Regions from separate parts of the Chryseobacillus diguaensis genome, predicted to be linked through region 2. Evidence: riboswitches for the same ligand, from Rfam matches in the RefSeq annotation. Region 2 holds a riboswitch; each other region holds the start of a gene.

The links. Region 2 has a riboswitch for S-adenosylmethionine ahead of ACOT8F_RS12065 (sulfonate ABC transporter substrate-binding protein). Riboswitches for the same ligand answer to the same signal wherever they lie in the genome.
Region 1: another riboswitch for S-adenosylmethionine. It lies ahead of metK (methionine adenosyltransferase); the one in region 2 lies ahead of ACOT8F_RS12065 (sulfonate ABC transporter substrate-binding protein).
Region 3: another riboswitch for S-adenosylmethionine. It lies ahead of ACOT8F_RS09620 (hypothetical protein); the one in region 2 lies ahead of ACOT8F_RS12065 (sulfonate ABC transporter substrate-binding protein).

What each region holds. Positions count from the first base shown of each region.
Region 1 is NZ_JBMKNV010000003.1:142-10,681, forward strand. It holds gene pckA (phosphoenolpyruvate carboxykinase (ATP)) at 119-1,711, opposite strand; SAM riboswitch class I at 2,074-2,244, shown strand; gene metK (methionine adenosyltransferase) at 2,510-3,706, shown strand; gene ACOT8F_RS05120 (glycosyltransferase family 4 protein) at 3,874-5,016, opposite strand; gene ACOT8F_RS05125 (phosphatase PAP2 family protein) at 5,057-5,614, opposite strand; gene ACOT8F_RS05130 (gamma carbonic anhydrase) at 6,003-6,530, opposite strand; gene ACOT8F_RS05135 (alpha/beta hydrolase) at 6,711-7,508, shown strand; gene ACOT8F_RS05140 (tetraprenyl-beta-curcumene synthase family protein) at 7,511-8,590, shown strand; partial or broken gene ACOT8F_RS05145 (MgtC/SapB family protein) at 8,702-9,373, opposite strand; gene mnmM (tRNA 5-(aminomethyl)-2-thiouridylate-methyltransferase MnmM) at 9,528-10,103, opposite strand; gene mnmL (tRNA modification radical SAM protein MnmL/YtqA) at 10,103-10,540, opposite strand, start outside.
Region 2 is NZ_JBMKNV010000006.1:175,700-186,239, forward strand. It holds partial or broken gene ACOT8F_RS12020 (oxalate decarboxylase family bicupin) at 1-719, opposite strand, end outside; gene ACOT8F_RS12025 (LacI family DNA-binding transcriptional regulator) at 895-1,875, shown strand; gene rbsK (ribokinase) at 1,877-2,755, shown strand; gene rbsD (D-ribose pyranase) at 2,759-3,154, shown strand; gene ACOT8F_RS12040 (sugar ABC transporter ATP-binding protein) at 3,331-4,812, shown strand; gene rbsC (ribose ABC transporter permease RbsC) at 4,814-5,785, shown strand; gene rbsB (ribose ABC transporter substrate-binding protein RbsB) at 5,798-6,715, shown strand; gene ACOT8F_RS12055 (hypothetical protein) at 6,985-7,260, opposite strand; gene ACOT8F_RS12060 (DUF2292 domain-containing protein) at 7,284-7,451, opposite strand; SAM riboswitch class I at 7,699-7,784, shown strand; gene ACOT8F_RS12065 (sulfonate ABC transporter substrate-binding protein) at 7,917-8,882, shown strand; gene ssuD (FMNH2-dependent alkanesulfonate monooxygenase) at 8,896-10,041, shown strand; gene ssuC (aliphatic sulfonate ABC transporter permease SsuC) at 10,038-10,540, shown strand, end outside.
Region 3 is NZ_JBMKNV010000005.1:33,058-43,597, reverse strand. It holds gene ACOT8F_RS09665 (LLM class flavin-dependent oxidoreductase) at 1-246, shown strand, start outside; gene ACOT8F_RS09660 (hypothetical protein) at 329-595, shown strand; gene ACOT8F_RS09655 (AEC family transporter) at 967-1,869, shown strand; gene ACOT8F_RS09650 (MFS transporter) at 1,909-3,069, shown strand; gene ACOT8F_RS09645 (GNAT family N-acetyltransferase) at 3,322-4,227, shown strand; gene ACOT8F_RS09640 (FMN-binding negative transcriptional regulator) at 4,248-4,862, shown strand; gene ACOT8F_RS09635 (hypothetical protein) at 4,868-5,086, opposite strand; gene ACOT8F_RS09630 (hypothetical protein) at 5,385-5,606, opposite strand; gene ACOT8F_RS09625 (hypothetical protein) at 6,230-6,445, shown strand; SAM riboswitch class I at 6,506-6,613, shown strand; gene ACOT8F_RS09620 (hypothetical protein) at 6,685-7,029, shown strand; gene ACOT8F_RS09615 (NAD(P)H-dependent oxidoreductase) at 7,173-7,631, shown strand; gene ACOT8F_RS09610 (hypothetical protein) at 7,878-8,462, shown strand; gene ACOT8F_RS09605 (amino acid permease) at 8,501-9,847, opposite strand; gene ACOT8F_RS09600 (DMT family transporter) at 10,075-10,512, shown strand.

The DNA.
Region 1 (10,540 bases), on a different contig from region 2:
AAGCGCATCTTTTTCTTTATAATATCAAAATTTTTTAAATCAGTTTTCGCACTGAACCTAGCTCCACTTATCATCGGCTTCAGGTCACATGCTGATAGGCAGGCACCTTGTGCTTTTTTTATAACTGGTATGACGGTCCGCCAAACAATTCAATGTCAGAAGGAACACTTGTGAACTTTTTGAAATTTCGATGAAATTGTGCCGCCAGTTCTTGAGCCTTTTTCAGATATGCGTCTTTATCATCCCATGTCGCAGAAGGGATGAGAATTTCACCAGGTACTCCAGGGACATGCAGCGGAATCTTCAGGCCGAATATTTCATCTGTTGATGTTTCGGCATTTTGAAGATCACCTTCAAGAGCCGCCTGTACCATTGCCCGTGTATATTCAAGCTTCATCCGTTTGCCGACTCCGTATTCCCCTCCGGTCCAGCCAGTATTGACAAGGTATACTTCTACTTCATGCTCTGCAATTTTTTCACCGAGCATTTCCGCATAAACATTTGCTCTAAGCGGCAGAAATGGTGAGCCGAAGCAAGTAGAGAAAGTAGCCTGTGGCGATGTAATGCCTCTTTCCGTACCTGCAAGCTTGCTCGTATAACCGCTCAAGAAATGGTACATAGCCTGTTCTTTCGTCAGCTTGCTGATTGGAGGTAGTACTCCGAAGGCATCAGCAGTCAAAAAGATAATCGTTGAAGGATGGCCTGCAACACTTGGCTTTAGGATGTTATCAATGGCTTCAAGAGGGTAGGCTGCACGAGTATTTTCTGTGTAAAAAACATGATCGTAATCAGCCGCTCTTGAATCATCATCCACAACCACGTTTTCTAAAACAGAACCGAAACGGATGGCATTATAAATTTGCGGTTCTTTTTCAGCAGAAAGATTAATGCATTTCGCATAGCATCCGCCTTCAATATTGAAAACGCCTCTGTTTGACCAGCCATGCTCATCATCTCCGATTAACTTGCGGCTGGCATCAGCACTGAGTGTTGTTTTGCCTGTGCCGGAAAGTCCGAAGAAAAGGGCCACGTCTCCCTCCTGGCCAACGTTTGCCGAACAGTGCATCGGCATGATTCCCTGTTCAGGAAGCAAATAGTTTATAATGGAGAAAATGGATTTCTTCATTTCTCCTGCATATTCAGTCCCTCCAATTAGGATGGTCCTTTTTTCAAAGGAGATAATAATGAAGGTTTCTGAATTTGTTCCGTCTGTCTCAGGATCTGCTTTAAAGTTTGGAGCGGAGATAATCGTGAAAGGGTTCTCATGTTTAAGCAGATCATCACCCTCCGGACGAATGAAAAGCTGATGGGCAAAAAGGTTATGCCAGGCAAATTCGTTCACAACCTGGATCGGCAAGCGGTATCTTTCGTCGGCACCTGCAAAACCTTTAAATACAAACAGCTCATTCTTTTCCTTTAAGTAGCTGACAACTTTGATATACAGTTTTTCAAAAGCCTCTTCTGTAATCGGCTGGTTTACTGTACCCCAGTCAACTTTATCCTCTGCAGAAGCTTCCTTAACGATGAATTTATCACGGGGCGACCGCCCAGTGTAAGCGCCTGTAGTTGCGCGAATAGCTCCAGTTGAGGTCAGAACAGCTTCATCTCTGGATAAAACCTTTTCAACGAGCTGTGGTACAGATAAGTTGTGAAAAACATTTTCTCCAGATAGTAATTGTGCAAGCTCATTTGTGATTGTAATTGTATTCATCCACATACCCTTCCTTTGCTTGGTAGTCACTGCTCTAATCCTATTTGTACCAATAATTAGCACTATTGGTCATTTACTCATAAATAGTATAACACATTTAAGTGAATAATCTATACTAATTAATGCGATTTATGCCAAAGCTGTTCATTTGGTACGACTAATTATCAAATCCCATGTTTAATTGGTTTTTGGGACAGGTTTATGTTTTATATAATAAATCATCTCATTAATGTTTTCTGCAAATTCATAGAAAAACCTTTAAAAATTTCTCTTTTAATAGAACCTTCTAAAAAAAATAGGGCGTGTCATTTTTTGTTGACAATTGACAGAACTCTGGGGTAATATATGACTTTGAACGGATTCTCTTATCCCGAGCTGGTGGAGGGACAGGCCCTATGAAACCCAGCAACCTGGTTATCGAAAAAAAACGCTTTGGAATGGCAGCACAAAAAATAGTGTGTGCCAATGAAAAAGCCTTTTTTCAGGCAAAGGTGCTAATCTGAGGCAAGGCAACAGGCCTTGAACGATAAGAGCGAAAGGCAGACTACAATCCCTTTCCTCTTTAGGAAGGGATTTTTTTGTACTTCTCTTTTCTTACAAAGCAGTTAGGCAAGCTTTGCAGAAAAGAGTTAGATGAAAAATGCTCAAGGATTTATCTGATTCCAAATTATAACCAGACGTTTCAATCTAACTTTTCATTTTAGAAAGATCGTTTAAAAGGTAAAGATAAAAGGGAATGAGTTCCGTCTCAGCAAGAAATCATGTAACCAAAATAAATGAGTCAAAGGAGGAAACAGAATGACAAAAAATCGCCGTCTATTTACATCAGAATCTGTTACGGAGGGACATCCGGATAAAATTTGTGACCAAATTTCAGATTCCATTCTTGATGCCATCATTGCAAAAGATCCGAATGCGCGTGTAGCTTGTGAAACATCCGTTACAACTGGCCTTGTCCTCGTTAGCGGAGAAATTACTACAACAACCTATGTTGACATTCCAAAAATTGTCCGTGAAACAATTAAAGGAATCGGCTATACTCGGGCAAAATACGGATTTGATGCAGAAACTTGTGCTGTATTGACTTCCATCGATGAACAGTCTGCTGACATTGCAATGGGAGTGGACCGCGCTCTTGAAGCAAGAGAAGGACTAATGACAGATGCTGAAATCGAAGCAATCGGTGCAGGAGACCAGGGCTTAATGTTCGGTTATGCCAACAACGAAACAAAAGAATTGATGCCTCTTCCAATCTCATTAGCTCATAAGCTGTCTCGCCGTCTTACAGAAGTACGCAAAGAAGAGATTCTTCCTTACCTTCGTCCAGATGGTAAAACACAGGTTACAGTTGAGTATGATGAGAACGATAAGCCTGTTCGTATTGATACAATTGTTATCTCTACTCAGCATCACCCTGAAATAAGCCTGGAGCAAATTCAGCGGAATCTGAAAGAGCATGTGATTAAACCAGTTGTTCCTGCAGAGTTGATTGATGAAAATACAAAGTATTTCATTAACCCTACAGGCCGCTTTGTTATAGGAGGTCCTCAAGGGGATGCTGGTCTTACTGGCCGTAAAATTATCGTAGATACTTATGGCGGTTATGCTCGCCACGGCGGCGGTGCATTCTCTGGTAAGGATGCTACTAAGGTTGATCGTTCAGCAGCTTATGCTGCACGCTATGTAGCTAAGAACATCGTGGCAGCAGGTCTAGCAGACAAGTGTGAAGTTCAGCTTGCATATGCCATTGGGGTTGCTCAGCCTGTTTCCATTTCGATCGACACTTTTGGTACTTCAAATGCAACTGAAGAGCAGCTTGTTGAAGCAGTTCGCGAAAACTTTGACTTGCGTCCTGCAGGCATTATCAAAATGCTTGATCTTCGCCGTCCAATTTATAAACAAACAGCAGCTTACGGACATTTTGGCCGTAATGATCTTGATCTTCCATGGGAGCAAACAGACAAAGTGGAAGCACTGCTTGCTTCCGTTAAATAATCGTCTTACATCCAAAAGCCTGGGAAAAAAATTCCCGGGCTTTTTTGAGTCCACTGAAATATTCCCGGTACGAAAAAAGCCTTTAGCCAATGTAATACGGCCTGAGGCTTTTTCTAAACAGTCATTTTTTGAAACATGATCATGTATATAAGCTTGGAATAATGGCGTTACGCATAACGAACTTCATCAAGCTCAATCAAAACATCTTCGTATTCTTTTAAAAGTCCGTCAAAAATTTGGTCCCATGTCTGTGAGAGAGCATATTTTCTGGCATGATATTTCATTTCCTTACGAAGACCTTCATTGCCCAGCAATCGGCCGATTGTTTGAATGAAATCTTCTGCATTTCTTGGTTCGCATAATGAACCGGTTCTGCCTTCTTGTACGATGTTCTTTACACCGCCTGAATTTGCGCCAACAACTGGCGTTCCGCAGGCAAGAGCTTCCAGTACAACATTTCCGAAGGTTTCTGTTGGAGATGGAAATACAAATAAATCAGAACCCGCGTACAGTCGCGCAAGATTTTTGCCGCTTAAATAACCGGCGAAGGTCATATTATCCGGCGCCTGCTTTTCCATCTCGGTCTTGGAAGGACCATCTCCGACAATGACCCAATGAACTTTGTCTTTCATGGATGCCGGGAGCTGATGGGATATCTTCATCAGTGTTTCAATATCTTTTTCAGGAGCGAGCCGGCCTACATATGTTAAAATATATTTTTCTTTAATGCCGTATTCATGATGAAGATCAAGATCTTCAAAATCGGGCTTGAATAGGGAGCAATCAACCCCGCGGCCCCAAATATGAAGATTGCGGAAACCCTGTTTTCTCAGCTGATCCTTTGTTTCCATTGAGGGAACAAAAATTTTCTGGAACGGTCTGTGAAACCAGTGCATATACTTCCATAAAAATTTCGAGAAAAATTGCAAATCATAATAGTCAAGGTATTGATCAAAATCTGTATGATAAGAGCCTACAACTGGGATATTCAATTTTTTCGCATAGTGCAGTCCGCAGAATCCGATGTTAAAGGGTGTAGCTATATGGATGAGGTCAGGCTGAAATTTCTGAAGCTCTGCCTTGACCTGAAGCATATTGGGCCACGCTACCCTGCATTCCGGATATAAAAAGAACGGGAAGCTGGCAAATCGGTGAATATGACTGGAAAAAAGGGACTCCTGTGTGCTTTCAGGAGCGAAAACTTTGTATTCATGTCCCTTTGTATCTAAATAATCAGTGAACCGTTTTAATGTACGCGCAACTCCGTTAACATCAGGAGCATACGTATCTGTAAATAATGCTATTTTCAATTGAATCCCCCCAGAGCTTAAGATCGGACCAAATCTCTTTTTAGGACAACATCTGGTTTGAAATAATCTGACTTACGGCCAAAAAGCTTAACATGCTTGTGGAAGTTCCCAGTAAGAAACCTGCAAGAACATCCGACGGGTAATGAAGGCCAAGATAGATCCTTGAAAGGCCAACGCTAATTCCAAGCGGGATCAGAACAATAGCAAGACCGGGCATAAACATAAGGAGCGGGACAACGATTGAAAAAACCGCTGTAGTGTGCCCAGAAGGGAATGAATGATCCTCCAAAGGATTTGCAGGAACTTTTGTTTCATGAAGTGTGATATATGGACGCTTGCGCGGGTAGAGTTTTTTCACGATGGCAACTGGTATATGGCTGAGCGCAAGAGCTGCTGCACTCGCGATTCCTGCAAAACGCAACGCTCCTGAAGTAAAAATAATAAGGAAGAGACAAACAAAAATGGTTGAAGCAGCTCCGCCGACATGAGTAATATTCCTGAAGTAAAAATTCAAAGCTTTACGGTCAAAATGACGGTTCAAGCTGCGAAACAGTCTACATTCAAAATGATACATGTTTGCAATGAGTTTAGTCTTCATCATAGATGCTCCTTTACCCCTTTTCTTATCATTGTAAGTTAGAAATATTTAGTTAATAATAAGATATTGTAAAGAATTCCAATCATTTCTTTGCAAATTCTTTAAAAATTTTTAGAGAAGAGTAAAAAGGGTTTCTTTTTATGTTTTTCGTCTTATGAAGCGTTTTTAAAAAAGACTGTTTTCGCAGAGATTGTTGTTTTTCGTACATGCTTTTATCACGCATATAGACTAGCATCGGGGCATCTTTTTTTAAAAGTTTTTGCCATCCCAATGGTTTCAAGGACTATATATAGAATCATGAGCGACAAAGCTTAAGAAAAGAGGCTTAAAAAAGCCGGTGATTTATTTTATGAATCATCCGGCAATGATAACATAAACATAAAGCCTTTTATGAAGAATGAGTTATAGAATTGGTGTTTTTATACAACTGTCCTTTATCAACGTATTCCTGCCGGATCCGGTTCATATCTTTTAAGTCCTCTTCCGTCAGGGTTCGGACGACTTTGGCAGGTCTGCCGAATGCCAGGGTGCCAGGAGGTATTTTTTTTCCTTGAGGAACTAAGCTGCCTGCACCTATAAAAGCACCCTCGCCTACTTCGGCACCATCAAGAATAATGGAGCCCATGCCGATAAGAGCATGCTTTCTAATAATGGAGCTGTGAAGGATGACTTGGTGGCCCACAGTAACCTCGTCTTCAATAATGAGGGGATTATCAGGACTTTGATGAAGGCAGCATTGATCCTGAATGTTAACGCGGTTTCCGATGATGGTAGGGGCCACATCTCCCCTGATCACTGTGTTGAACCAAATGCTTGACTTATCACCAATTTCAACATCCCCTGTAATAGTGACAAAGTCAGCAATGTAAGCTGAATCGGAAATTTTGGGGATGATTCCTTTGTAAGGATAGATCATTTGAATATTCATTCCTTTCAAATTTGTGATGCTTTCTTTATAATAGCAAATATTTACACAGGATATCAGGTGTCTCTTAAAAGGAAAACCGTAAAATCATTTGCTTTTAAAGAGATTTACATAAGAGTTAAACGCTCTTAATAACAGCAGAAAATTTATAACAGCAGGAGAGTGGATACGATGTGGAAATGGCTGGCTGAACGCCCGAAAGGTGTAATTGTTGCCGTACACGGAGCAGCAGAACATCATAGAAGATACAGATGGCTGATTGAGATGTGGCGCTGTTCGGGATATCATATTATTATGGGAGATCTTCCCGGCCAGGGTACGTCCACAAGGCAAAGAGGCCATATAGACTCTTTTGATGAATATATAAAAGAAGTGAATGATTGGATTACAGAGGCCGGCAAATATGAGCTCCCCGTGTTCCTGCTCGGGCACAGCATGGGCGGATTGATTGTGATCAGGTCTCTTCAGGAAAAACATCATTTGCTGAGCGGAGTGATCCTTTCATCCCCATGCCTCGGAATTGTCAATAAACCAAACCCTGCGCTTGATTTACTGTCAAAAGGATTGAATATGATTACACCTTCTTTCAGACTGAATTCGAAACTCAGCATCGATATTGCGACCCGCAATAAATCAATCCGTGATGAGGATGAAAATGACTCGCTGTACGTTACCAAGGTTTCAGTGCGCTGGTACAGGGAATTAGTAAAAGCTATCGAAGAAGCTCATACAAAAATCAAAGACTTTCCTGATGTCCCGGTTCTGCTTATGCAGGGCGGAGATGATAAAATAGTAGAGAAAATGGCAGTCAGATCCTGGTTTAACCGGCTGGATGCTCTGGAAAAGTCCTACAAAGAATGGAAAGGCTTCTACCACGAGATCTTTAATGAACCTGACCGTGATAAAGTATTTAACATGGCAAAGCATTTTGCAGATTCACACTTGCCGGAAAGTGAATGGAGTGAATAAGTATGAATATCCCGGGGAATCCTCTTGGGTTAATGACAAAAGTCTATAGGGAGGTATTCCCGATTGTTCATGAATATCTCGGAAATTGGAGGGAAAAGGCTGAAAGCATTCCCGACCCGGAGCTTAGAAAACAGGCATTGGCAAGTATAGATTCTAAAAGCTTTCACTGCGAGGGCGGAAGTATTCTTGCCATTCTTTCTGGCCCTTATTTGAGAGAGTGCATTGAATTTATTGTTGCTTATCAGACCATCAGTGATTATCTCGATAATTTATGTGACAGAAGTACAAGTCTTGATCCTGTCGATTTTAGAATGCTTCATCAGTCGATGCCGGATGCTCTGACGTGCGGTGCTGAAACAAAAAATTTTTATCAATTCCGAACAGAGCAAAATGATGGCGGCTATTTAAATGATCTCGTTTCAACGTGCCAGCGGATCCTAAGGAATCTTCCTGAATACGATCTGATTAAAAGCCATCTGCTTGAGCTTTCCGGCTATTATTGTGATCTTCAGGTACATAAGCATGTTACATTTGAAGAACGGGTTCCCCGTCTGGAAAACTGGTTTGAAGGGCATCGAAAGCAGCTGCCTGCTATGGAATGGTACGAATTTTCCGCATGCGCCGGTTCGACATTAGGGATTTTCTGTTTAGTTGCATATGCCTTCCAGCAGTCATTTAATGAAGATATGGCTCTTAAAATCAGAGACAGCTATTTCCCTTACATTCAGGGGCTGCATATTTTGCTTGATTATTTAATTGATGAGGAAGAAGACCGGATCGGCGGTGATCTGAACTTCTGCAGCTATTATCCAACACGCGAAGACATGATTGACAGAATGCAGCATTTTATCAGTCAGGCTGATACAAATCTGGAAGGCATCCCTCATGAAAGCTTTCACAGGCTGATTAACAGGGGCTTGCTTGGAGTATATTTATCAGACAATAAAGTAGCAGGGCAAAGGGATCTTAACAAAATTGCCCGAAGACTTTTAAGGCATGGCGGTACCACCTCTCTGTTCTTTTATTTGAATGGAAGAGCTTACAGAACCATACAGAAGTTCTCATCGAAAAAAAGCTCTTAACTATCCATGTGCTTTTTTTAGCACAGAAAAACAAAAGGACTGACTCTGCACGCAAACAGAGTCAGTCCTCTTTTGTATTTTGGAAAGGGCATTATCCAGCCAATTCAATTTCTACAGAAAGAACACCCATCTCTCGTATACTTCAGAAGTATGAAGGTCTTCAGCAGTCATGAGTGCAAGTTCAACTTTTCTTGCCAGATCATCCTTTTGATCTCTGATCCGAATATATTTTATATTCAGATTCTCTTTTTTAAGTTCAAAAAGGACATCTTGGATATTCTTTTCCTCACCTACGAATATTTTTGCTTTCATTTCTTTTTGCCTTAGCGTCTTTGGACCAAATTTTTTTAGGAACGGTGCAAGCAAATCGATGGAAAGAATCATCATAATGGTCGCAGTAACGGCTTCTATATAAAAACCGGCTCCAATCGTTATGCCCAGGCCTGCAGCGCCCCAAACGATGGCAGCCGTTGTTAAGCCGCTGATCACTGATCACATCATTGTTCTTCCTAAAATAGCACCAGCACCGAGGAAACCAACACCTGAAACGATCTGGGCAGCAAGACGAAGAGGATCCATCGGACTTTTATAGGCTTCTGCAAAGGTATAGGCTGACTCAATGGATACTAATGTCAGCAAACAGGAGCTAACCGAGATAATAATGGTTGTTTTTAATCCTAAAGGCTTTTTCTTGATTTCCCTTTCAAACCCTATGATTAATCCGACTGCGAAGGATAAAAATAACTTAATAATGGCTTCTTCATGGCTTATAATGGATGGCATAAAAACACCCCCTTAATAATTTTTATGTTGGAATAGTTGTTTGAATTTCCTTCTATATATGCTAAACCTGCTTAGCATCACAATAAAACGCAAAAAGCTGTGGAATGTCTTCCATCAGCCAGGTACTGCCTATCGTTTTGCATCATCCGCCTCTTTATCCTCTCTTTTCGATGGCAATGATAAAAGGCGGATTGTTCTTTTGATTAATAAATCCGTACTGCATGACGTGTGCCTTTGTTTGATCAAGCTCCTGTACATATGATAACAATTCTTCTTTTTCGGCCTGTCCTTCTGTATGGCCGTGATAAACCACGAGCACAATCATTCCTGCTGGCTTCATTAAACGGAAAAGCTCTCGTATCGCTTGTATTGTTGTATTTGGCTTTGTAACGACAGACTTATCACTGCCGGGAAGGTAGCCCAGGTTAAAAACAGCTGCAGCAACTCTTCCTGCATGCGCTTTTTGAATGACTTCGGCTGCGTTCTCATGTCCGGTCTGAATAAGAGTCACTTTGTGGTCCAATTTATTTAAAACGAGCTTTTCTCTTGTTGCATCAATCGCCTCTTTTTGAATATCAAAGCTGTAAACATGTCCGTTATCACCTATAAGTTTTGCCAGAAATAATGTGTCATTTCCTTTTCCGGCAGTAGCATCAACCGCGATGTCTCCCTCAGAAACAGCTAATGACAAGAGTTTTCTGCAAAAAGGAAGAATGCCATCAAGCTTCATTAAACGCCAGTCCTTTCAAGGTTGTAATACCGGCCCTGATAGCTGTTCCTTTTCTTCAGCTCTTCATCAATAGCGTTTAATACACTCCACTTGTTCACACTCCACATTGGGCCTACTATTAAATCGATTGGCCCGTCACCGGTAATTCGGTGAATAATCATCTCAGGAGGCAATATTTCCAGCTGATCGCAGACAAGACTCACATATTGATCAAAGGACAAAAATTCAAGCATCCCTTTTTCGTATTGTTTAACCATTGGAGTGCCTTTAAGCAAATGAAGCAGGTGAATTTTAATCCCCTGGACATCGAGCTTTGCAGCCTCTCTTGCCGTTTCCATCATCATTTTTTCATCTTCCATCGGCAATCCGTCAATAATATGTGTACAGACACGAATACCATGCTTGCGGAGTTTTTCAAGGCCTTCTTTATAACAATT
Region 2 (10,540 bases):
GTTTGTTTCAACAGCTCGTGCTTGAAAGTTAAAGGAACTTCTCCGTAGGGTGACTGGACTTTTTGACTTTCCAGTGAACCTGGTACCTCCCCTTGATAGATATAGACCTGTTTAGAAGGAATGGAGTTAAAAGCACTCTCTGGTACTCCGAAATTGGCAGACAGAACATCTTTTTGGGTATGCGCAAACCAATCGGAGATCGATAAAGTGGAAAGATCGGAAAAGTTTCCGTCATCAAAAACGAGCAGAAATTCACAATGGTCCAGCCCTTGAATAGAATGCGGGATGCCTGGCGGGAAGTACCAAATATCTCCCGGTCCGATGTCGGCAATAAAATTTCGTCCTTGTTGATCAACCGTAGTTATGCGTGCCCTTCCTAACAGCATATAGGACCATTCTGCTTGTTTATGCCAATGGAGTTCACGTATTCCGCCTGCGTTTAAACTCATATTTACTCCTGCAAGGGTGGTTGCTATAGGAAGTTCCCTCACCGTGATTTCACGGGACCATCCACCGTGTTTTAATATCATAGAAGTATCTGAGAATGAGAATTTTAAGTTTGGGAGCAAGCCCGCATCCGTAATCGGCGGGACGAGCATATCGGGATTTTGAAGATCCCGCATAATATTACGCGGTCCGGAGTCAATCCCCCCAGCTCCGTCACTTCGAATTGGCTGAGGTATATTTCCCCCCGATTGATGTAAGGTTCGTTTTTCCATCACTGCACTCCTCATTATATGCGTTATTCATCGAAATCCTTTTTCATAGGGTATGACTTGGGCTTCGAATGGTTACTGTGCCAGTTTCCAGGATGAAAAATATCAAACTATTGTAAATTTCCCTAAGCTGTGCTATTTTAATTGTGTAACCGGTTACATATCAGAGGTGAAAGCATTGATAAAAATTAAAGATGTTGCAATAGAGGCTGGTGTATCCGTTGCAACAGTTTCCCGAGTTTTAAATAATAACGGTTATGTGCATGAAGATACTAGGAAACTCGTAAATGATGCGATTCAGCAATTAAATTACAAACCAAATGAAGTGGCCCGATCCCTTTATAAGAAAAAATCAAGATTGATTGGACTGCTGCTCCCTGATATCCGTAACCCCTTTTTCCCTGAGCTTGCCCGCGGTGTAGAGGACGAGATGCAGGAACAGGGCTTTCGGCTGATGATCGGCAATGCAGATGAAATGCCTGCAAAAGAATCCGAGTACATTGAAACCTTCATCCAAAACAATGTCATTGGAATTATCTCTGCTACTAGCCACGGTGACAGAGATCACTATAACAACCTCTCACTGCCAATTGTCTTTCTGGACCGTGTTTCAAATCATCATCCTTCCGTATATGCAAATGGTGTGGAAGGCGGAAAAATCGCAGCAAAAGTGCTCCTTAAAAGAGGCAGTCAAACGATTACCGTTCTAAGAGGCCCGGCAGATCTTCCTACCGCCCAGGATCGTTTCAGAGGCGCCATCGATGAATTGTCACATTCAAACGCAAAAGTGAATGTCATGAGCACAACCTCTTTTTCTTTTGAAGAAGCTCAGAAGTGGGCTCACGAATTGTTCGAGGAATTCCCTGAAACAGATGGCGTCATTGCCAGCAACGACATAGTGGCGGCAGCTGTTTTGCATGAAGCCCACCGTCTTGGAAAATCACTTCCTGAAGATCTTCAGATTATCGGCTTTGACGATATTCCGTTATCCAGTCTTTTATTCCCGCCTCTTTCAACCATCAGGCAGCCTGCCTACGATATGGGGAAGGAAGCGGCTAAGCTGTTAATCAAGCTGATTCAAAACGAACCTGTCAGTCAAAAAAACATTCAGATGCCTGTCACCTTTATTGAAAGGCAAACCACGAGAAAGGAAGAGTGAAATGGCTAAAATCACAGTAATCGGAAGTGCCTCAATGGACCTTGTCGTCGAAGCGAAAAAACGCCCGGCCATCGGGGAAACCATTATGGGAGAATCCTTTAAAACGGTTCCCGGCGGAAAAGGCGCGAATCAGGCAGTAGCAGCAGCCCGGCTTGGCGCAGACGTCACGATGATTGGATGTGTCGGAGATGACGCATTCGGAGAACAGATCCTGGCGAATTTAAAGGAAAACGGCGTTCGTACCGAATATATGAAACCGGTTACACATGCAGAAAGCGGAACCGCTCATATAACGTTAGCCGAAGGAGACAACAGCATCATTGTAGTTAAAGGAGCGAATCAATACGTGCTCCCTTCGCTTGTTGAAAAAGCGCTGGATGTTGTTCGCGAGTCGGATATGGTGCTCATTCAGCAGGAGATTCCAGAAGAAACAGTTGAGTACGTCAGCGAAATTTGCGATAAGGTTAACATCCCGCTCCTTTTGAATCCTGCTCCTGCCCGTCCAGTCAGTGAAAAAGTGCTAAAGCAAGCTGCCTACCTGACTCCGAATGAATCAGAGGCAAACGTTATCTTCGAAAAAATTTCGATTACCGATGCACTAAAGCAGTTTCCAAACAAACTGCTGATCACAGAAGGCAGCAAGGGTGCCCGTTTCTATAATGGCATGGAAGAAATGACCGTTCCTTCCTTTAAGGTTGAAGCTGTTGATACAACAGGAGCCGGCGATACCTTCAATGCCGGATTTGCCGTTGCGATCTCAGAAGGGATGAGCCTTGAAGAAAGCATCCGGTTTGCCAATCGCGCTGCCTCCCTTTCAGTTACGAAGTTCGGAGCACAAGGCGGAATGCCAACACGAGCTGAAGTAGAAAAGGAGCTGTGAAAAATGAAAAGACACGGGATACTCAACAGCAATATAGCCAAGGTACTCTCTGACTTTGGCCACACCGACACCATTGTGATCGCGGATGCCGGTCTGCCTGTTCCAGACGGTGTTCATAAAATTGACCTTGCCCTCACAGCCGGAACGCCATCCTTTCAAGATGTCGTCCATGCCGTGGCATCAGATATGGTCATTGAAAAAGTAACCATTGCTTCTGAGATCGAACATGCCAACCCTGCTGCAAAAGCCTTTTTAGACTCTTTTTTTACAAATACCGATATCGAAACAGTTTCTCATGAAGAATTGAAGCGCCTTTCAAAAGACGTGAAGGCTATTATCCGAACAGGTGAAATCACACCTTATGCCAATTGTATTTTACATGCAGGTGTAATCTTTTAAGGCTCTTTTCTTAAACTTTGTTGCTCATGATCCTATATTTCGTTCAACAAACCAGCTATAAGGCAAGAACTTTAAGAAAAGATGCCCCGAAGCTAGACTAAACGGGTGATAAAGGCTTTTACGAATAGCAGCAATCTTGGCGAAAACAGCCTTTTCTAAATAAATGAGGTGAAAAAATGGACATTCAAATGAAGAACATTCACAAAGCATTTGGAAGCAATCAGGTGCTGCGGGGAGTTGACTTCCCTTTAAAGCAAGGAGAGATTCACGCTCTCATGGGGGAAAACGGAGCCGGAAAATCCACCTTGATGAACCTTTTGACAGGTCTTCATTCCATTGATGAAGGGACCATCCATATAGATGGTAAGGAAATCGTCTTCAGCAATCCAAAGGAAGCCGAGCAAAACGGTATTACCTTTATTCATCAGGAGCTGAATATCTGGCCGGATATGACGGTGCTTGAGAATCTGTTTATCGGAAAAGAATTGCGATCCCCTATCGGCTTTTTAAAGACAAAAGAAATGAGGGCGCTTGCCATAAAACAATTCGACCGGCTCGACGTCTCGATTCCGCTTGATAAACCGGCTGGCAGCTGCTCCGTCGGCGAACAGCAGATGATTGAAATTGCGAAGGCCTTAATGACAGATGCCAAGGTCATGATCATGGATGAACCGACAGCTGCCCTGACGGAGCGCGAAATTCAGAAGCTGTTCAATGTTATGAACTCGCTCAGAAATCAAGGCGTGTCGATCGTCTACATCTCTCATCGAATGGAAGAAATCTTTGCAATCTGTGACAGGATTACCGTCATGCGGGACGGGAAAATAATTGACACAAAGGCGATTCCAGAAACGAATTTCAATGATGTCGTGAAAAAAATGGTCGGCCGGGAGCTGAATGACCGCTTCCCTGATCGAAGCTTCAAAGAAGGACCCATCACCCTTGAAGTGAAATCGCTTACAAAAAAGGACGCCTTTCAGGATATCAGCTTTACCGTGCATGCAGGTGAAATTCTCGGTGTTTCCGGTCTCATGGGAGCAGGCCGAACCGAAATCATGAGAGCGATCTTCGGGGTTGATTCCTTCGATAGCGGTGAAATCTGGCTCGAAGGAAAAAAGCTCTCCATTAAAACGCCAGACCAGGCAGTAAAAGCAGGAATCGGCTTTATTACAGAAGACCGAAAAACAGAAGGATTAATCCTTGATTTCTCCATTAAAGACAACATGGTCCTCCCTACGCTGTACAGCTTTGCCCCTAATGGAATCATCAGCGACCAAAGCGAGGCTGATTTTACAGACATGCTGATCAAGCGCCTTTCTGTCAAAACCGCTTCAGCCGCTGCAAAGGTCAGCACCCTGTCCGGAGGAAATCAGCAAAAGGTCGTCATTGCGAAATGGATCGGGATTGGACCAAAGCTTCTGATCCTTGACGAGCCGACACGCGGTGTGGATGTCGGGGCAAAACGAGAAATCTATCAGCTGATGAACGAGCTGACGGACAGAGGAGTCGCGATTATTATGGTCTCCTCTGAGCTCCCTGAAATACTCGGAATGAGCGACCGGATCCTTGTTGTTCATGAAGGAAAGCTGACCGGAAATCTGCCAAAAGAAGAAGCTGATCAGGAAAAGATTATGTCATTAGCTACAGGAGGTCTATAACATGAAAACAATCATCGAAGGCACACAGCCTAAAAAAGCAGCCAGTGTTCAGTCCATCACGCAAAAGCTTGGCCCGCTGCTCGGTTTACTTTTATTAGTCCTTATCGTTTCGATATTAAATCCAAGCTTTCTAGAACCATTGAACATCCTTAACCTGCTTCGTCAGGTGGCCATTAATGCCTTAATCGCCTTTGGCATGACGTTTGTTATTTTAACCGGCGGCATTGATTTATCTGTCGGCGCTATTCTCGCCCTATCAAGCGCTCTATCCGCAGGCATGATCATTGCAGGCGTTGATCCCATTCTCGCTATTTTCATCGGAACAATCCTTGGCGGAATCATGGGGATGGTGAACGGCCTATTAATCACTAAAGGAAAAATGGCACCGTTTATCGCAACACTCGCAACAATGACGCTGTTTAGAGGACTCACGCTTGTCTTCACAAACGGAAATCCAATCACAGGTCTCGGAGACAATTACCTCTTCCAGTTGTTTGGACGCGGCTATTTCTTCGGCATCCCAGTTCCCGCAATTACGATGATCTTCACCTTTGTCATTCTTTATGTCCTTCTTCATAAAACACCTTTCGGCAGACGAACGTATGCCATTGGCGGGAACGAAAAGGCATCAATTATATCCGGGATTAAAGTGCCTCGTGTGAAAATGATGATTTACGGCTTGTCCGGTTTACTCGCAGCCCTTGCCGGATCCATTCTCACTTCCAGGTTGAACTCAGCGCAGCCAACAGCCGGCACGTCATATGAGCTGGATGCGATCGCAGCCGTTGTCCTTGGCGGGACAAGCCTGTCAGGCGGTAAAGGAAGAATTGCCGGCACACTGATCGGTGCCTTAATTATCGGAACGTTAAACAACGGCTTGAACCTGCTTGGCGTCTCCTCCTTCTATCAGATGGTTGTAAAAGGGATTGTCATCATCATTGCCGTATTGCTCGACCGAAATAAATCAGCGTAAGGAGAGGCTACTATGAAAAAAACACTTGTCATACTTGTCGCATTATCTCTCATGCTTTTAAGCGCATGCTCCCTTGATCCACCGGAATGGGCAAAGCCTGGGAAGAAAAAGAATCTAAAGGATATTAAAATCGGATTATCTGTCTCTACCTTAAATAACCCGTTCTTTGTTTCATTAAAGGATGGCGTCGTAAAAGAAGCGAAAGCACTCGGCATGCAGGTAAAGGTCGTGGATGCCCAAAACGACTCAGCGAAGCAAATTAACGATGTCGAAGACTTGATGCAGCAAAACGTAGATGTGCTGCTCATAAATCCAACAGATTCCTCCGCGATCTCATCAGCGGTACAATCAGCAAACAACATCGGGATCCCTGTCATCACGCTTGACCGCTCCGCTGAAAAAGGAGATGTCAAAACTCTCGTAGCCTCTGACAACATCAAAGGCGGCGAAATGGCTGGCGACTACCTAGTGAAAAAGCTCGGGAAAAATGCAGAGGTAGCTGAGCTCCAAGGGGTACCAGGGGCATCAGCCACACGCGAAAGAGGAAAAGGATTCCACAACGTCGCGGACAAACAGCTCAACATCACAGCAAGCCAGGCAGCCGACTTCGACCGCACAAAAGGCTTAAACGTCATGGAAAACATCCTCCAGGCCAAACCAAACATCAAGGCCGTGTTCGCCCACAACGACGAAATGGCATTAGGTGCGATCCAGGCTATTAACAGCTCTGGTAAAGACATTATGGTCATCGGCTTTGATGGAAATGATGATGCACTCAACGCCATTAAAGCAGGAAAGATGGAAGCCACCATTGCGCAGCAGCCTGAATTGATTGGGTCACTGGCTGTGAAAGCAGGAAAAGATGTACTAAGTGGGAAGAAGATAGAGAAAAAGATTCCGGTGCCTTTGAGGTTGGTGGCGAAGGACTAAAAGTAATGATGGATCTGCCAAGGGATTCAATTAATTAAATAAATCCCCTCTGATCGACTGTTAAAAGGGCTAATAATGAGCTCAAGTCTTATAAGAGGGGATATAAATTTTTAATTGCTTTTACTAATTTTAATATGTTGTTTTTGTAATAAAAAAGGTATAGCATTTTCTCCTTAAAACTGCTTTTTGAGACAGCTGCCGCGCAGTTTTTTATCGGTCTTTTGCTCAGCATACCGCTTCATAAGTGGCTGTCGCGGTGATGCTGGCTGCTAAGCCGATTTTACAAACCGCTTGTAAAAGACTTCAAGAGAAGGAATAAGCTCGCCCTTGCCGATCTTAAAAAGCTGCAGAGCCTGTTCATTCTGCTGTCTGCTTTTTGCGAATTCGAGAAATAGAAGCAGCCATTTCCTTCTTTTGAGGATTTCATAAGCTCCTCTGCTGTACAGCCATTCTTCAATAGTATTATAAATCCCTCTGTTGACACCGTATTTTTCTTTGCAATACTGCTGAAATTTCAAATCTGGAAAATGCAGTTCTTCACCCAACCCCCCTTGTCTCCTTTCATAACTTATTGTCTATTCTTAGGCTGCGGATTTTTCTTAATCAATCTCGTTTTCTCATGGATATCCAACTGAGTGATAACCCCTTCATGAATGGTGATAAACAGTGAGCCGTATTCCAGCTTTTCAAGAATGGACAGAAGGTATTCTTTCTTTTCCTGATCAACTTTTCCCATAGCCGCTCCTGCCTTTCATTAAGAATAAGATAAAAAAAGGCACTCTATTTCCAGGTTGGAAAATAAAATGCCTTCGGTTAACCGATCGGCTTATTATATGGATATTCCTATTCTAAATACGATTTAACCGATAAGTCAACTTGGAATTATAAAAAATGACTTTTGGCTTAATTTTTAATTTTTTGAATATTAAGTTGACAGATCGGATTACTGTGTATTAACATGTGTTTCAAGCAAAACAATTAAACTCTTATCAAGAGAGGCGGAGGGATTGGCCCAATGAAGCCTCGGCAACCACTTTTTGAACGGTGCCAATTCCTGCACAGATAAGAGGGAAGGTTGAACAGCCTCCCTTTTGGAGGCTGTTTTGCATTCTAATAAAATTTTATAGTTTTTATGGAGCCTTCTTTTTTTGAAAGAGGACAGAAAAAGGCCAGAACTAATAAAAAAAGGGGGAGAAAGCAGATGGTAGTGAAAAAGCATTCCTACGCATTATTCGCCCTGGCCGCCTTCATGCTGCTGGCCGCATGCCAGGCAAACGATGAAAAGGCAGCAGGTACAGCCGGGGGGAAAGAAATCCGCATTGGTTATCAGAAATTCGGGACACTGAACATCTTAAAGGCACAGGGGAATCTCGATCAGGCATTAAAGAAACAGGGCTATTCCGTGAAGTGGGCTGAGTTTCCGGCAGGTCCGCAGCTTTTGGAGGCTCTCAATGTAGGGAGCATCGATTTTGGGCATACAGGAGAAGCTCCTCCTGTATTTGCACAGGCAGCAAAGGCACCGCTTGTCTATGCAGGGAATGAGCCATCCAATCCTAAAGGGGAAGCCATTGTCGTGCCGAAGGACTCCAAAATTAAAAGCCTGGAGGATCTTAAGGGCAAAAAAATTGCGCTGAATAAAGGATCCAACGTGCATTACCTGCTTGTAAAAGCCTTGGAGAAAGCTCATTTAAAACCGGAGGATGTGAAAACGGTTTATCTTCCGCCTTCTGATGCACTTGGTGCTTTTCAGCGCGGCAGTGTAGACGCTTGGGTCATCTGGGATCCATTTTTGGCAAATGCAGAAGAAAAACTGGGGGTGAAAATAGTGCAGGATGGCGAGGGACTTGTGGCCAATCGCGAATTTTTACTGGCAAACAAAACATTTGCCGCCGAGCATCCTGACATTCAAAAAACCATTTTCGCAGAGCTCCGGAAAACAGATCAATGGGTCCAGGACAATCCTAAAAAAGCTGCGGAATTTTTATCGCCTCAAATCAACATCAGTGTTTCCGCTCTGGAGAAAACAATTAACAGAAGAAAATACGGTCTGGAAGAAATCAAGCCGGAGGTTCTCGCCCAGCAGCAGAAAATTGCTGATTCCTTCTACAATCTTAAGCTGATACCGGTAAAGATTGACGTCAATGAAGCAGCGGAAAGCAAAAAATAGAAAGGGGTATCCAATGAATATTTATTGGTTTTTGCCGACTCATGGTGACAGCAGGTATTTAGGAACGAGTACAGGGGGAAGGGCCATTACTTTTCCATACTTAAGACAAATTGCACAAGCGGTGGATGAACTGGGATATACCGGTGCTTTACTGCCTACAGGGCGGTCCTGTGAAGATTCATGGGTGACAGCATCCTCGCTTATTCCTGTCACCGAAAGAATGAAATTCTTGATCGCCGTCCGTCCGGGGCTGATCTCGCCGTCAGCAGCGGCACGGATGGCAGCTACCTTTGACAGGCTGTCCGGCGGCCGAATACTGATCAATGTGGTGACGGGAGGTGATCCTGTTGAGCTTGCAGGAGACGGGATTCATCTGAATCATGACGAGAGATATGAGGTAACAAATGAGTTTCTGGATATTTGGAGAAGAGTATCTGCCGGCGAGGAGACTGATTACAGCGGCAAGCACCTTAACGTAAAGGGAGCCAAGCTTCTCTACCCGCCTGTTCAAAAGCCATATCCTCCTTTATTTTTCGGAGGCTCCTCCGACCCGGCCATTGAGGCTGCGGCCAATCACATTGATGTATATCTGACATGGGGAGAGCCGCCGGCAGATGTGGCGGAAAAAATCAATAGGGTCAAACTAGCTGCTGAAAAAACTGGAAGGACGGTGCGCTTTGGCATCAGGCTTCATGTCATCGTCCGCGAAACCTCTCAAGAAGCGTGGGAAGCAGCAGACGATCTGATCCGCTATGCAGATGACAATATCATCGAGGCTTCGCAAAAAGTATTTGCCCGTTTTGATTCAGTGGGTCAGAAGCGGATGGCCGCTCTTCATCACAGTAAGAGGGATTCACTTGAAATCAGTCCGAATTTATGGGCCGGTGTCGGACTTGTCAGAGGCGGAGCGGGAACAGCCCTCGTCGGCAGCCCGGATGAAGTGGCAGAACGGATAGAGGAATACAAAGACCTTGGGGTTGAACATTTTATTCTTTCAGGGTATCCCCATCTGGAGGAGGCCTACAGAGTTGCCGAGCTGTTATTTCCAAAGCTTCATCTCGCACAGCCTGAGAAAAACGGCGGCCAATTTTTCAGCCCGTTTGGCGAGATCATAGCGAATTCCCATTATCCGAAGCAAAAAGAGGCGAACCGGTCATGACAGCAAAACGTATGAATTTCAATGAGCTTTTGCCTTGGGCTGTCCCGGCAGCCTTTATCGTTGTCTGGCAGCTCCTGTCACAGTTCGGCTTTCTTTCCTCGAGGATTTTGCCGGCCCCGGGCGATGTCGTAAAAGCGGCTATTAAGCTTGGATCCACCGGCGAACTTCTCCGCTATATCGGCACAAGCACACAAAGGGCTGTGATCGGCTTTATCATTGGCGGGAGTGCGGGCTTTTTGCTGGGACTCCTGAACGGATTATCCGCCGTTTCGGAAAAGCTGTTCGACTCTTCTCTTCAGATGCTGAGAACGATTCCCCACCTGGCGCTGATCCCGCTTGTCATCTTGTGGTTCGGGATCGGCGAGGAAGCCAAGGTGTTCCTGGTGGCCATTGGGGTTCTGTTCCCTATTTATTTGAATACATGCCATGGATTAAAAACGATCGACAAAGGACTTATTGAAGCAGCGAAAATATATGGATTGAGCGGGTTTGCGCTCTT
Region 3 (10,540 bases), on a different contig from region 2:
CGCAATAATCCAGGACCGCTTCAGCCGCCAGTTGACAATATTAACGATATGGCAAGCGAATATGAAAAAAGCCTTCTTGAGCAGCGAATCGGATCTTCCATTGTTGGAAGTCCTGAAACGATAAAAGAGAAGCTCCAATTATTTTTAAACGATACACAGGCTAATGAAATGATGGTCAATGCTCAAATATTTGATCACAAAGCCCGCCTCCGTTCATATGAAATAGTAGGAGAGTTTATTCAGTAATAAAAGAAAAGAAGCAGCGCAAAAACAGGCCGTCCAATTGGATGGCCTGTTTTTTCACCTATTTACAGGGAAAAGTGTGAAGATGGATCAAAAAGGGTATTTAGCAGGCATAAAATCACGAAAGGTAAGAAGGTATGCCTATGCTAAAACACCTATTACTCCTATTTTTAAACGAGAGGAAAAAGAACAGCGGCCTCAATACGGAGATACAGTCTCTTACAATGGGAAAGATTATACTATTTTAAATGAAGAACCGAATGGTGTTTTCAAGCTGATTCATTTTCATCATTCTGCATATTCTATTGTCTATTACAAAAAGAGATCATGGCTAAATAGCTCCGGGGAATGAAAAACGAATGAAAGAAGTAGATGAATCCCATGATTCACCTTCTTCTTTCATTATTCACCTGTATTCAGATATTTCTTGGAGACCATAGTCGTCCATCCATTTTTATAAACCCGGCCTGCAAATTTTAAGAAAAGATGCCACGAAGCTAATCTTTATGCGTGTTCTTTAGTCCATACGAATAGCGGCAATATTTGCGAAAACAGCCTTCATTAAAAGAACCTTCGACAAGAACCAGGAAATATCCTTTCATTTCCAAAAGACTGAATTTAAGACCGCAACAATGAACAAATGGAGATTTTTTCTATATACTTAAATGGAAATGCCAGATTTGTTATGGTGTTTACTCTATACTTTGAAGGTGACCCGGTTTTATGCAATTTGTCCTTGTTGTTCTACCAATTTTCTGTATCTTTCTTTTAGGTTTCGCTGGTAAAAAATTGATGGACTTTGATATTAAGAGTCTTTCAAAAATGGCGCTTTTTTTAATGACACCCGTTCTCGCTTTCCGGACCTTTAATCAGAACAGCCTTTCATGGAATTATGTTTATTTTGGAGTGTTTTTGATTCTTCTTTGCTTCTTCCTGATTCTGATCAATTACGGGATCGGATTTTTTAGGGGATGGGACTCCTCCAGCATTTGCAGCTCGATCCTTTCCTCGTCATTTATGAATAACGGAAACTATGGAACTCCTGTCGTTCTGTTTGTTTTCGGCAAGGCTGGCTTGAATTATGCCGTTATATTAATGGTCATTCAGCAGCTGATCATGTGCACAGTTGGTTTGTACTTTGCTGCAAAAGGCAGTCTTGATGAGGATAATAGAATATCTCCTTTGAAAGAGGTACTGAAAATGCCAATTGTTTATGGGGCAATTCTCGGCCTCTTGTGTCAGCTTTTTTCTGTGAAAATTGGAACTGATTTTTATACGGCGATCAGTATGGTTGCAGATGCCACAATTCCAACCGTTATGATCATCCTTGGTATGCAGCTGGCTGATATTTCTCTGAAGAAGCTTGAAAAAGAACGGATTGCTTATTCACTTGTGATTAAACTGGCTATTTCACCGATGATCGCCTTTGTTATTGCTTTGTTTCTGCCTGTAGATCACATGATTAAACAAATTATGGTCATTACCGCAGCAATGCCGACAGCGGCTAATACAACGATGTATGCTCTCCAATTTAATACCAAGCCTGATTTTGTATCAAGTGCAACCTTGTTAAGCACGTTGCTTAGCCTGATCGCACTCCCAATTGTAATCTCGCTGATTTTGTAGATGGGAAAAGGAATACATACCATAAAGGGGATTTTGAATTTGAAGCGTTTAATCTGGATCAGTTGTTTTACTTATCTTCTTATAGGACTTGCCAATATTATTCTTGGTTCCGTGCTGACAGAATTTCTTCATTATTATAAGAAAAGTTATTCTGCGGGAGGATTAATCATCGCGGTGCAGTCGTTTGGCTTTTTTATTGGGGTCATGTCAGCATCAATACTTGTTAAAAAAGTGGAACGAAAAAAGCTGATTCTATTGGCTCTGCTTGCTATAGGCATTTCTCAGCTTGGATTCAGCCTATTGCTGCCTTGGGAAATATGCCTTGTTCTTGCCATGCTGACAGGGATGGGAGCGGGATTTACAGAACCTCTTATAGGATCCTATATTATCGATGCCGTGAAATCCAAAAAGGCAGTCGTATTCAGCAGACTTGAGGTCTTTTTTGGAATAGGAGCCCTTGTGATGCCGCTCTGCTCTGGCTGGCTTGCGGCAACCGGCTACTGGAGATACTCCTTTATGATTTTATTCATCTATTCGTTACTGCTCGTGATATTCTGGCTGAAGCTTTCTTTACAAGGTGTTGTTTCAGAGAATGCAGAAGAAAAGAAAGAACAGCCAGAAAGACAGCCTATTCACTACGGAAAAACAGCCTATTTGCCAGGTTTCGTACTTTTTTTTCTTTTTTATGTCGGTATGGAAGTCAGTATTATGAACTTTCTGCCTTCTATTCTTATCCAAAAGCTCGGCTCAGCTCCTTTTCTGGCAACCTTCAGTGTGACATTTTTCTGGACGGCTATGGTTATAGGCCGGCTGTTTTCCGGTCATCTCGCTGAAAGGTTTACTTATTCCGTGTATTTGGCTGTCTGCTGCATCGGTGCCGCCATATTTATGGCTAGTTTATCGTTTGTTACCAATTTATGGGCGGGTTATTTGATCATTGGGTTAACGGGTCTTTTAATGGCAGGTATTTTTGGAATTTCCCTTGTCTATGCAACTGAGATGTTAAAAGGCAGTACAGATCGTAATACGAGTATCCTTATTGCAGCAGGGGGAATAGGAGGTATCATTCTTCCGCTCATTACAGGGGGAATTATGGATCATTTAGCTATTGAGCTGGTTACCATTTTCCTCGCCATTGTTTCTCTTTATATGTTCTTCTTTATTCTGTTTACGAAGAAGGAAGTGAAAGAAGGAATGTAAAGAAATTTTTTAAAAGCATCTTGTATGTGTAAGGATTTTCTCTGTTCTTTGTCGAAGGCTGTGCCAAACATTGTTGCTGAACGTATGGTCTTAAAACACGTATAAAGATTAGCTTTGTGTCATCTTTTCTTAAAATACGCAGGTGTATTCATGATCTATATTCACTTAATTGCATGAAAAAACAACAAAGTTTAAGAAAAGAGCCTTGTCGAATAGGTAATGAAAATCTGTCATAACCATGGGGGAAGAACGATGGAAACACTTCAAACAGTTGAAATAAAGCCATTCAGCCATTGTACGATTGCAGAAGCATTAGAAGCTTGGAATAAGGGATTTAGAGATTATTACACACCCATCGAATTAAGTGCAGATCAGCTGATCAGCAGGATGGGTCAAATGGGATTATCTCCTGATTATTCCTTTGTGGCCTTTGATCAAGGCGAACCAGTGGGAATTATTTTAAATGCAATAAAGAGGATAAATGGAAAAAAGAGAGCATGGAATGGAGGAACAAGTGTAGCGGTGAATTACCGCAGCCTTGGAGTAGGAAGAGTGCTCGTTAACAAAACCCTCGAGCTTTATAAAAAAGAAGGGGTGGATTCAGCAAGTCTTGAAGCATTCAGTGTTAATAAAAAGGCCATCCGCCTTTATGAGCGCTGCGGTTATAAATTTCAAGATACACTTTTATTTTTTGAACATAAAGGTGCTATGCCGGATAATGTGTTCAAGGCCTCTAAAGTCTTCTCTAAACACTATGGCATACCACATGAAGCGGGACAGCTGTCCTTTTATGATTCAGAGGTTCCATGGCAAACACGCTGGAATTTTTTGTGCAGCGGAGAATCGGTTATCGTGAAGAATGATTTACAGAAGGAAATTGGATATGCCATTTATCAAAGAAGGTTTAATGAAGATGGGAAGCTTTCGGCAGTGGTATTATACCAATGCAAAGTAAGTGAAACAGAGGATAATAAACAGGAAATCCTATTGAACTTGCTGAATGAGGTTTTTCCGCCTGGAATATCCTATCATAAAACAACCTATAATTTGCCGAGTTCAAACGAACTCCTGATCCATTTGCTGGAAAAAGCTGAGTTTAAAGAAGCTGCAGCGCCAAATGGGACACCGTTGAAACAAGCGTTCATGGTATTTGAATAAGTGATAAATGGGGGATAACAGTGTATATACCGAAGGATTTTGAAATAGAGAAGGCAGATGTTATTTACGAATTTATGGAACAAAATGGATTTGCAGCACTTATTTCTAATTTTGAAGATGAACCTGTGGCGACTCATCTCCCTCTCATTCTGGATAGAGAAAACGGGTGTCTATATGGTCACTTTGCTAAAGCGAATGACCAGTGGAGAGGGATTCTGGATAAAACGGTTCTGGCTCTTTTTCAAGGACCGCATTCCTACATTTCCCCATCCTGGTATGAAACGCATAAAGCAGTGCCCACTTGGAATTATGTCAGTATTCACGTGTATGGAAAAATAGTGCTTATAACAGATCCTGAAGAACTCAAAAAAAGCTTAACAATGCTCGTGTCAAAATACGAAGATGCCAGCAGTCCGTATAAAATGGAAAATCTTCCTTCTCATTATTTAGATGGTATGATGAAGGGAATAACAGGTTTTATTCTTAAAATTGACCGGATGGAAGGCAAGTGGAAGCTGAGTCAAAATCATTCTGCTGATCGTCAATTGGCAGTGGCCAGGCATTTGAAAGAGATCGGAAGCGAGAACAGCAGAGCAATTGCTGAATTGATGGAAAAAAATGCGAAAGGTGTTTGACCTCCTTATTTCCGGTAATTCCTTTTCATTAAAGCTTTTCTGCTTATCGTCTGCCAGTCAGTACCATTTTCCAAATAAGAAATTTTTTCCTCCATGCTGACTCGCATTTCATCTACTTTGTTATTTAACTGGGTAACATAATCAAGTACTTCTTTCATTTTAGCTGGAGGAACAATGTAATTACCATGTTCGTCTAACTGAACTTCATCTTCCTGAAAATTCATTGGAGGAACACTCCTTTCCTATTCTGGTTTCTAGTATGAATCATTTAAGGAAAGATATACTGAAAAACCAGAATTAGAGCAGCTAAAGGGAAGATCTTTCAAATAAAAACGGCCGCCTTTTAAAGGCGGCACTTTGGTTATACATGGCTTGTTTTCACAAAATATTGCTGCTATTCATATGTGATTATAAAAAGTATAAAATTAGTTTCGCGGCATCTTTTCTTACAATTCGCGGCTCGCTACTTGTTCGGAATTGTCTTATATAGAGAAAAATGCAACAAAATTTAAGTGTAGAGCCTTAAACGTTTTGAAGTTCCTCCGATTCCAGCCCGTGCTTGCTTAATGCTTCCATCATGAGTTCAGGTACAATTTTCAGCCCGTCATATTCAACTCGGATACTGCCTGTTTTCACATCTATTAACGCTCTTTCAATTCCATTTGTCTGAGAAAGCCTGGACTCTATCATATTAATCTTTTCTTCCGTAAGCGGTTCTTTCACTTGAATAATCGCTATACTCATTTTCCTATTCTCCCTCAACGTTTAATTCTTCCATGGATTAATACCCTCTTTTAGGAGAAATATACCGGAAACGGGAAATTTTTTTAAAAAGAAAATTCCTGCAGCTAACTATCTATGCTACAGGTCTGTTTGTCCTACTCTCTTGTAACTGACCTTGTTACATTAGGATAAATAGGATTTTTCAATTGGAATTCATAGGTTTCCACGTCGACAATCCCAACAACCTTTTCACTATCATGAAGATCAAGCATGACTTAAGCATTTCTTTTGCAGTATGGTACTTCAGCAACCCCGTATTAAAAATCATCCATATCTAAAATTGAATGCTGGGCAATCTTTGTTTCAGTGGCAGCAGGAGCTAAGACCTTTGCTTGCATTGCCAGCCCATTCACTTTCAGTTCATGAGAAGGACCTTCTATAAAAGAACTTGCATTGAACTTCGTTGAACAGTAAGGAACAGCATCACCATTGCAGATGAAAAAATCTCCGTTTATAAAGTCTTCATTTCTTCCCTTTCAGCAAGCATTGAATGAAGAAGCTGCTCACCTCATATGTTTAAAATTCCCTATTAAGGGAACCTTGTAAATGGACGATTCTGATCACTTTTTGAGAGGAAGATGAACATGGACAAAATGATGATGAATATGATGATGATGACAATGATGGAAGACATGCTCGGCAAAATGAGAACGATGAGCATGATGATGGAAAAGATGAAAGAAATGGACATGATGAGTGAAATGGACATGGACATGATGATGAAAAAAATGCAGGAATCAGATGAAATGACAACGATGATGATGAACATGATGAGGGAAATGAAAGAAAAAATGGCATAAATGTATTGACATCTTGGAATAAACTGCGTAAAATTTCATATAACTTAAAAACGTTAAAATCTCTTATCCAGAGAGGCGGAGGGACTGGCCCTATGAAGCCTCAGCAACCACAGTCTTAAGACTGAATGGTGCTAAATCCATCAGAGCGCATGCTCTGGAAGATAAGGGGAGGACCTTTCTGAATAGAAAACCTCTTCTTATGAAGAGGTTTTTTCTTATATTCATAGGAGGTCAATACAGTGAAAAACTTCAGACAAACGAAAGAAGCTTGGACAAATGATTATCTGGATCTGTACTTACATGCTAAAAATACAGGGGATGAAAAGTGGCAGGAAGAGATTTTAGAAAAGCTTTATCTGGCAGATCAGTTCGTCATCAAAGAATTGGAAGAGCAACATGAACAGAAATTATGGAAGAGATTTGATCAGATTAATGAACAATTGCTGGCTATTTATGGTCAATTAAGACAGCAGCTTGACCGTTATGAAAAAGAAAAGCTTCAAGAAAAAGCAATTGAATTGAAAAATCAGCGCATAGACATTTCTCAGAAGATTACTTCAGCCAAAGGATCGTTCACCAATTAGCTTACTGTCATAAGGCAGCTATACCAAGAAATGCTAATTTCGCAAAAGGGGAAGAGGCAGATGAGTGAAATTGTTACTATTTCAGGAAGCCCTTCTATTTTGAATCCAGGTCAACAATTGTATTAAATCATTTAAAGAATAAATTGGAACGCGATGGCCATACAGTGAGAGGAATTTCAGTTCTTGATGTGGATCCGAAGGTGCTGGTTCAGGCAGAATACGATCATCCAACTGTAAGGGAAATTGCTGAAAGCATCCAAAAGGCAGATGGTGTAATCATTGCTTCACCAGTCTACAAAGCGGCCTATTCCGGCGTATTAAAAACCTTGCTTGATCTCTTGCCCCGGGATGCCCTTAAAGAAAAACCATTAATGATCGGAGGCAGCCAGGCACACTTGCTTGCAATTGACTATTCCTTTAAGCCATTGCTTGCAGCACTGCATGCCCAAACCATTTTGAGAGGCGTATACCTGACAGATCCACAGATTGATAAAACCAGCCCGCTTGAGCCGATCAATGAAGCAGACCTTGAAGAAAGAATCAGCAACCAGCTGAAACAATTTATTGAGATTGCCAAGAAGCTGAAGAGCATTCCTGAATAAAGGGGAAGTAATGATATCAGCTTTTTGAAGCGGCTGACTTGCGATATTCCGTTCTTTAGCCGTATTTGCGAGTCAGCTTTATTTCGTTATAGAGACAAGGAAATTTTATTGAAATCGATTTTTTTCACTGATACTTGTATCTACCTGGCAAGCAAGCCTCCAGTATGGTCTAGGATCAGCCCTGCCAACTTCCCAAAACAAAAATATACTATAGTATTTAATGGCAGAAGGCGAGGGACGTCTGGAATGTACCCTGTGAATGAAGAAGAGGAATACAGAAGACGAATTCAGCAAAACAGCCCGAAGCAGCAAAATGATCAGAGCAGGATTCTTACGACTAAACAAATCAGCTCGATTCACGCCTGGATTGCACAAATGGGACAGCATCGGCTTATTCATCAAAAGCTTCAAGTTTCCAAACAAGTATTGAAACTGGAATATCCTGTTATTGGAAATGGTTTCAACCGTATTGTATATGACTTGAATAATGGGACTGTCCTGAAAGTAGCGCTTTCTGAGTGGGGTTATAAAAGTAATGAAACAGAAGCTCAAATATATAAAAGCTGCAATAGGCATGTTAAGCCGAATCTCTGTAAGGTTATAGAATCAGGTCATGGCTGGATTATCATGAAAAAGATGTGCCGCAAAGTCCCGCTTACACTTTTGCATGTAAGGACATTAGTTGAGCTGGAAGTAAAATTCTTAATGAACGGAATTATCCCGATCGATTTGCGGCTGGCAAACGTCGCCTTATCAGAAGAAAATGACATAGTAGTGATTGATTACGGCATGTTTATAAGAGGACTGAACAGTCCTTATTTTAAAATATAAACGCAAAAAAGGAGCTGATCAGAGTCAGCTCCTTTTTTCTATGAAAGGCTGTTATTCTTTTTCCGGTACAAGAAAGAAAAGGAAATCAGCACAGCCAAAATAATCAGACATACGGTTGTTCCAATGAGATTATCTTTATTAAAAACAAAAGAAATAAAGATAATGAAGAGTGCGAGGCTTGCAGCAATTGTTGTGTAGGGTGCCCATTTTACTTTAAAAAAAGGTTCTTCCGAATAGTTTTTTCTAAGCTTAAGCTGGGCAAGACAAATGCTTATCCATAATAAAATAATGGTAAAACCTGGAATTGTCATTAAATAGCTGATGACTTCGCCTGGTGTTTTATAAGCAAGAAAAACGCCAATTGTCAGACAAACAGCTGTTAATAAAATTCCGTTGACAGGAATTCCTAGTTTTGTCACTTTAGCAAGTTTTTTAGGAGCTTCCGCATTGTTTGCCATTGAATAAAGTGTTCTGGAAGTTGCAAAGATTCCTGAATTAGCAGCTGACAAAACGGCTGTTAATAATACAAAGTTCATAATTTGGGCAGCACCTGGCAGTCCTGTAATGGTAAAAACCTGAACAAAGGGGCTATCCTGTCCTGAAACTTTATCCCATGGAATAAGGCCGCAAATGATGAAGATAGGCAGTATATAGAAAAGAATAACTCTGATCACTGTGCCTTTAATGACTTTCGGCAAGACTTTTTTTGCATCCTTCGTCTCCGTTACAGCAACTCCGATCAGTTCTGCTCCCCCGTAGGAGAACGTAACAACCAGAAAAGCACTGAGCATACCTCCAGCTCCATTAGGAAAGAATCCTCCATGGGCTGTATAGTTGGAAAAAGGTTCATGGATTGGACTTGGAATTATGCCGAAAAGAATGCACAAGCCTAAAATGATAAAGACAGTCAGCGTAATAATTTTAATGCCCGCAAAATAGAACTCAAATTCACCATAATATTTTACTTGAATCAAATTAATACCAATGATAAAAATAGTACAAATTAACGTTAAGAGCCAAAGCGGAGCTCCGTTAAACCAAAATTGAAGAAAGCTTCCTGCTGCAAGCAGTTCTACGATGGTTACAATCAGCCAATTAATCCAATAGAGCCATCCGACAATAAAGGAAACCTGCGTGCCGAATGCCTTCGAAATCAGATTCTGCACGTTGATATTCGGGTAAACAATAGCCATTTCTGCAAGAGCGGCCATTACGATAAAGAGAAGCAGCCCTCCCATTAAGTATGCAAAGATCACACTTGGTCCAGCAAGACTAAGTGTATCAGAACTGCCTTTGAAAATTCCTGTTCCTATCATACCTGCGAGGGCAATAAATTGGACATGCCTCGGTAAAAGCCCTTTTTTTAGCTTTTGTTCTTGTTCCATGCTTTTCCTGCCTTCCTGAATAAAAGAAAATAATTGCTGAGTCTTTTTTACTTGAACGCTTTTATGCTTTTGTGCAGTTAAGTGATCAATACTTTGATAGTATAATAGTTCTATCTTATACAGTCAATGGAAGTTTATGCTTGAAGCAAATTCGTCCATTTAAATCCAAAATAGTTGTAAAATATAATTCAGGTTATTATTGATAGTTTAATAGCGGGAGGAACAAAATGAACTGGTTATTTGTAGTGTTAACGGTTGTTGCGGGAGTATTGATGTCCCTTCAGGCTGGGGTTAATGGTGCTCTTGGGAAAAAAATAGGTTCTGTCGAAGGGGCTTTTGTTTCTTTTGCTATTGGCACTTTGGTTCTGCTTTTATCCACTATTTTTATGGGCAAAGGAAATAGCATTATGTCGGTTCTGACTGTGCCGAAATGGCAGCTGCTGGGCGGTTTGCTTGGGGCTGTTTATGTCTTTACGATGGTACTTGTTGTTCCGAAAATTGGTGTCGGTTCTGCTTTATTGGCTTCTATAGCAGGACAGATGGTAGCAAGCACCCTGATTGATCACTTTAACGTTTTTGGGGGCAAGCAGATTTTAATTGACTGGAAGCGGATTACCGCACTTTTACTGATCGCAGTGGCTCTCTATTTATTCAACAAAAGATAGCGAATATAATTTAAAAGAAGCGCTCCCT